3 regions of the Psychrobacter sp. KCTC 72983 genome follow, and region 2 is predicted to be linked to each of the others. Evidence: predicted binding sites of a transcription regulator. Region 2 holds the regulator's gene; each other region holds the start of a gene.
What was found. Region 2 encodes PhoB, which activates phosphate uptake and scavenging genes when phosphate is short. Its sites were predicted from a motif close to TGTCATNAANCTGTCATAA; they were not measured.
Positions count from the first base shown of each region.

Region 1: PSBA01_RS03710 (DNA translocase FtsK) is a predicted target of PhoB. The motif match lies at 1,112-1,130, and genes of this name have one in related genera.
Region 3: pstS (phosphate ABC transporter substrate-binding protein PstS) is a predicted target of PhoB. The motif match lies at 1,291-1,309, and genes of this name have one in related genera.

Region 1 covers NZ_CP060390.1:868,826-871,106, reverse strand. The annotation lists gene trxB (thioredoxin-disulfide reductase) at 1-636, opposite strand, end outside; gene PSBA01_RS03710 (DNA translocase FtsK) at 1,182-2,281, shown strand, end outside.
Region 2 covers NZ_CP060390.1:1,559,185-1,561,465, forward strand. The annotation lists gene dtd (D-aminoacyl-tRNA deacylase) at 35-487, shown strand; gene phoB (phosphate regulon transcriptional regulator PhoB) at 600-1,304, shown strand; gene phoR (phosphate regulon sensor histidine kinase PhoR) at 1,397-2,281, shown strand, end outside.
Region 3 covers NZ_CP060390.1:1,314,822-1,317,102, forward strand. The annotation lists gene pstS (phosphate ABC transporter substrate-binding protein PstS) at 46-1,218, opposite strand; TPP riboswitch at 1,511-1,666, shown strand; gene thiC (phosphomethylpyrimidine synthase ThiC) at 1,913-2,281, shown strand, end outside.

The DNA of each region.
Region 1 (2,281 bases), 690 kb from region 2:
GACTTGATGATTCCATTCAATTTTAACATTACCGTTTTTGGCTTTTTCAAACAGCTTGTCTTGTAGGATTTTTTCAGAGCGCAGGCTATCACGGCGATGCACTAAAGTCACTTCAGAAGCAATGTTAGAGAGGTATAAGGCTTCTTCAACGGCTGTATTACCACCGCCAATCACAGCGACTTTTTGATCTTTATAAAAGAAACCGTCACAAGTGGCACAAGCGGATACGCCAAGCCCTTTAAATTTGGTTTCTGATTCTAGACCTAAATACTGAGCAGAGGCACCTGTTGAGATAATCAGGGCATCACAAGTATAGGTACCGTTGTTACCTGACAGCTCAAAAGGTCGTACATTCAAGTTAACATCATTGATATGATCATAAACCAATTCTGTACCGAAACGCTCAGCATGTGCTTTCATACGCTCCATCAATGCAGGACCGGTCAAATCATGCGCATCGCCTGGCCAGTTATCAACCTCAGTAGTGGTGGTTAATTGACCACCTACTTCCATACCCGTTACCATAACAGGTTTAAGGTTGGCGCGTGCCGCATAGACCGCAGCCGAATAACCGGCAGGACCTGAGCCTAAAATGATGAGCTTTTCGTGACGTGGAGCAGTAGTGTCAGTTGCCATAAGTGGTTCCTTTCTAAATATACGCATGAAAAATATGAGTTATAAATCTAATAAAAAAACGTCAAGCGTTGCTACTAATATGGTTTTTCTAATTGCTGTGTGATAATAACATAAGGGTAGATAGCAAAAAGTGCAAGTTTGCTAAAACAAACACAGCTATCATTAGAATCAAAGCATGATAACCTTGAAATACTCGTGCTAGAAACAGCTGGTATTTTATAGGGTCTATACAAAATTGTTAGCAGTATTCTGTTAGTAACTTTTGGATTATTCGCAGATTTTTTGCGCAAATCGTACATTGATTTACTTTCTTGCACGCTTTCTTTATAAGAGTGTCGCCACTGTACCTATGTATTTGTTATTATAAGAAGTTATGCCAAGTGTGATAGAGCTTAAGCGATGACTGCTATGCTCAGGCCTTTTGAGAGGTGATCTCAACCAAACACTTTGCTAGGTACCTTTATATGTCAGCACTTTATGCCAGCATGATTAGACTTAGTCATGCACTGGCGACCATTTAGTATTAACAACAAGGCAGATTTTACGTGATATCAGCACCGCTTATTGAGTATTTAAAAAAGGGAATATTTACCCTCCTTGGGTTAATACTGGCTGTTTATTTGTTTGTTATTTTAATGACTTACACAGGCAATGATCCTAGCTGGTCGCACATCAGTAGTGATATGACGACTATTAACAACATGGGTGGCCAGACGGGCGCTTGGTTGTCCGACTTGCTCTATAGCTTTTTTGGCTATGGTGCATGGTGGTTTTTAGCGTTTGTGGTTTATGAGTCTATCCTTATTTGGTGGGACAATAAGCCGACGTTTTGGCTCATGCGACTGGTCGCTTATGTGTTTTTGCTGTTGAGCGCCAGTGCATTATTTGCACAACTGGTTGCCTTAATTCAGCAAGTAGCCAATCCTGCATCAATGGGACTTGAAGGCGTGGCTGGTGGTATCATCGGTCTTGAGTTGCAGGAACGTTTGGCACAGTTGCTATCGCAGTGGGGCAGTGTGGTTTTCTTGGCGGTGTTCGTTGTGATTACCGCGACCTTTGCCTTTAACATCCATTGGCTCGCTATATATCAGAAGATTACAGCATTATCTTGGCTTGGCTCAGGGTTAAAAAATAAAGAAGATGCTGCCGAGTTGGATGAGCAAAGTGAGGTGTCGCAAGACCGTGACAGTATCAAAGAGGGAAATCCCAATCAAACAGCCGAGTATGAGCAGCTGCCACTTGAGTCGCAATCAGCTGACGATGCGAATAGTGCTCACGCAGTAGATAATAGTGGCAGATTCAGTAATGTATTATCAGATTTTTTATTGACCTCAGGATTGGCTGATAGTGTGAAAGCATCTATGGCGACAGCAAAAGCAGCAGCAACGTCTAGCGATGAAAAAAGTGACTCACCATACGCGGTCGCAGCGACCGATAATGCTACGGTTGGCAGTACAGTCAGTGATACCAACACATCAACGATACCAAACCCTATCGCAGCGCCTGTTTGCAAAGTCGAGCCAAGCTTTGCATGGAATGATGCAAATACGGTTGATAATTTGCTCGCGCGTGAACAGATGGCTTATAGCACTAACAGCATAGATAATTCTACTGTGCCTAACTATGCACAGAGTGAAGTCGTCAC
Region 2 (2,281 bases):
ACTGTAAGCCATTTATAAATAAAGAAGGTCGTAAATGAAAGCACTGATACAACGAGTGAGCCGTGCCAGCGTCACTATCGATGAGCATTGTGTTGGCAAAATTGATCATGGGATATTGGCCTATATTGGGTTGGGTCATGATGATGATTTTGCCGCCGCCAAGCGTATGATTGACAAAATATTGACCTATCGCATTTTTGAAAATGACGACGATCCTGCCAAATTTGGTAAACTGGATAAAAACGTCCAGCAAGTCGGCGGCGGATTGTTATTAGTGTCACAATTTACGCTGATGGCAAAAACGGATAAAGGTCGCCGCCCTGACTTTGGTGGCGCGATGGCACCTGATGCGGCCCAAGCGCTGTTCGAGCAACTCATCGACTATGCCAAAACCCAGTATCCGAATGTAGCCACTGGTCAGTTTGGCGCTGATATGCAAGTTGAAAGCATCAATGATGGACCACTTAATTTTCTATTGGAGATCTGACATCAGAGTGTCATCAGGCTGTCATAATTAATCCGTTTAATAGATAGAGACTGGTGAGTATTTATCGCCTTTTTATATGCCAGATTTTGTCCGCTAACACCGAGAATGTCCTATGTATAATGAGAAAATTTTGATTGTTGAAGATGAACCTGCGATTCGTGAAATGGTTGTGATGACGCTAGAAATGGCTGGGTTTGATAGCCTACAAGCGGCTGACGTATCAGAAGCGCATCAGCAAGTGGTCGATCATAGACCGTCATTAATATTATTAGATTGGATGTTGCCCGGAGACAAGAGCGGTGTTGATTTTTGTCGTATGCTCAAAAGCGATGAGATGCTCTCTGAGATACCCGTCATTATGCTAACGGCCAAAAGCGAAGAAGACAGCAAGGTTCACGGCCTCGATGCAGGTGCAGATGATTACATGACCAAGCCTTTTTCGACGCGCGAGCTGATTTCCAGAATCAAAGCCGTCTTGCGCCGTAGTAGCGCGATGAGTAGCGACAAGCCTATCGAAATTGGTCAGCTGAGTCTCGATACCAAAAGCCAGCGCGTGACAGCCGCAGGAAAAGTCATTGAGGTCGGCCCAACAGAATATCGCTTATTAGCATTTTTTATGAGTCACCCAGAGCGCGCTTACACAAGAACGCAGCTGCTCGATCAGGTTTGGGGCGGTAACGTTTATATCGAAGATCGAACCATTGATGTACATATCAAGCGTCTACGTAAACTATTGCGCCCTTATGATTGTGATACATTGATACAAACGGTGCGCGGTACAGGTTATCGGTTCTCTAGTCTTATTGAGCCAAGCTAATCTTATATAAGTTGATTTTTGATAACTTGATCTTGTATGAACAATGCCACCATAACAATAAATAAAATAGCGGATAGTGGTAAGGATAAGAAATGAACAAGATAGCGCCAGCAAAAAAGAAAAAAGACCATAACTATAATAATGACCAGCAAGATGCGCCAGCACAAATCGCTAGCCAAAATGCGGCGGAGCAATTAGAGAAAATCAGAAGTGCGCTGCGAGCATTGCGAGATGCGGTCATCTTACTGAATGAAGATGATGGGTTAGAGTGGTGGAATCAGGCGGCGCAGGATCTCTTGTCACTGCAGCCAGCTGACAAAGGCCAAAGTGTGTTTGACTTTATCATTGTGCCCGAGTTTCGCCAGTACTATCAAAACACCACCCTGCCGAATGATGGTATTCATATAGAATCGTGGCGCGATCCCAGTCGTTATCTAAAGTGTGAGCTCACGCCTTTTGGTGACGAGAAGCTATTGTTTATTTATGATGTGACCCGCGTACAGCATTTAGAGCAAATGCGCCAAGACTTCGTGGCGAATGTCTCGCACGAGCTACGCACGCCGCTGACAGTGATGATGGGCTATTTGGAGAACTTCTCTCACCAACCAGACATGCCGCCACAGTGGCGTCGCGGTTTTGAGCTGATGACCCAGCAAACAGCCCGTATGAATCGAATCGTAAATGACTTATTACTGCTCTCCAAGATTGAAATCGAAGAGACGCATGAGTTTAATGATGTCGATATGACCAAACTCCTCACCAATATCTATGATGATGCACAGGCATATAACCAAGCGTACAAGCACACCATTCATTTGCACATAGATACCTATGACGGGTTATATGGGTCGGAGGTGTACTTGATCAGCGCCTTGTCCAACTTAGTCATCAATGCGATTAAATATACACCAAAAGGCGGTAATATTACCATCAGTTGGACGCAGACATCGGATGGGTGCCGATTTGCCGTTGAGGAC
Region 3 (2,281 bases), 240 kb from region 2:
CTTAAGAGGAAATCAAAAAGTCATTAAGCAGCTTGTACAGATCGTTTATTGCGCTGGCTTATAAACTGGCTGTCCATCGCTACCTTTGACCTCATTCCATTTCTCTTTGAATAGAGCCACTGCTGTATCAGAGAATGGGACATAGTCTAGCGCCATGGCATCATCATCACCTTGGGTATACGCCCAGTCAAAGAAGTTCAACACGCCAGCGACTTGCTGAGGATTCTCTGGTTGCTTGTGTACTAAGATGAAAGTAGCAGCAGCGATTGGCCATGCTTGATCCGTCTCAGAGTTGGTGATGACTTTATAAAAGCCTTCTTGTTGTGACCAATCGATGTCACCAGCGGCGGCAAAGGTTTCAGCAGATGGCTGCACGATATTGCCCGCGGCATTTTTAAGCGCGGCATGTGACATGTTGTTTTGCTTGGCGTAGGCATACTCCACATAGCCGATAGAGTTTTTCATGCGGTTGACGTAGCTTGAGACGCCCTCATTACCTTTACCACCTGCACCAGTCGCAGAGGTTGGCCACTTGACCGTTTTATCAACACCAACGCTGTCTTTCCAATCTGGTGATACCTTGGCGAGATAATCGGTAAAGTTAAACGTCGTACCTGAACCGTCTGAGCGGAATACTGTGGTGATGGCGGCATCTGGCAAAGTCAAATCTGGGTTCAAGGCTTTGATCGCAGGATCATTCCAGTTATTGATTTTACCCAGATAGATATTGGCTAAGGTTTCACCATCTAGCTTCAACTGACCTGGCTCAACGCCATCGATGTTAACGATTGGCACAACGCCACCAATCACGGTTGGGAACTGGATAAGACCAGATTCTTCAAGCTCTTCAGGTGTCAATGGCGCATCAGAAGCACCAAAATCGACGGTTTTTGATTGGATTTGTTTGATACCTCCAGATGAGCCAATAGATTGATAGTTGACTTGGCCACCTGTGGCAGCGTTATAGTCAGAAGACCATTTGGCATAGATCGGCTGCGGGAATGATGCGCCTGCACCTGTGATATTCATGGCGATGTTTTCAGCAGATTTGAAACCCGTGTCAGCAGAAGGCGTTGCCTGAGTCTGCGTGGTGGTTTCAGCCGTGGTAGCGGCGCTACTGGTCGTATCAGCAGCTGGTTCTGCCGTCTCTGTTGACTTATTACACGCCGTAAGCATTAATGTACAACTAACGGCCACTGCTAATAACGAATAACGCATGTAGGACTCCTAAAATTTAACAACGATATAAAAAAGCATTGTTTGTGATATGAGCGTTATCTTGCCAAATCTTTATGACAGTTTAATGACAACCTCTCAAATCCTGCATTCGCTTTACACAATATTTAGCAATCGCCTCTAAGTATCAGTAATATCAAGGAATTTTAATTACTATCAATAACTCCTGTTCTTTGTATCCATGCTAAATAGCAAAATAAGCGCCTGATATTTTCATCCAAATTCCATTAGCCGTTAACGCAGAATTTTGTTAGTATGAAGAAGATTTACAACACTGACAGACTCGGGGTGCGATGTAGCATTGGCCTACTTTATTAAACGTTTATAGTTAAACATTGATAAAAGTAGCCACCTATCTACATTCGCTGAGAGATCACCCGCCGAACCTGATGCGGTTAGTACCGACGCAGGGAAGTCTTAAGCACGTTGTTATTGATGACAACGGACGCGTAAAAATACTTTTTTATCATCGCTATTGTCTAACGATGCACGCCGCATACGTAGATAACGAGAGAAGATAGAAAGCGGCGTCCACTATTTGATGACCATTAACCGCGACAATTTCTTTGCTCGCTGTTAGGTGTTGATAATATAAATTTGTCTGAATGACGAGTGTTTGCCCCGCAGCTACTGGCGGTGTTGCTTTTATTCAAAAACCAACACGCTAGGACAGCATATGACTATTTCAAACAGCAGCTCTTTTGACAATGCCTCTTTAGACAGTGCCTCAGCGCCATCACAAGTCCAAACGCACAACCCAGCCGATAACATACCTCTCGTATCAGACACCAAAGCCGATAAAAAAGCCGACGCGCTAAAGACACCTGCCCACCGCGCCGCCAGTGATGCACGCTTTGAAGAAGACGCGCGCGACTTACACCGTATCCTACCCGCCTCGCGCAAAGTCTATATCGAAGGCTCACGGCCTGATATTCAAGTACCGATGCGTGAAATCAGCTTAACGGATACGCCAGTTGGCGGTACGGGTGATAAGGATGGCGAGCACAATCCGCCTTTTTATGTGTACGATACTTCAGGCGTGTAC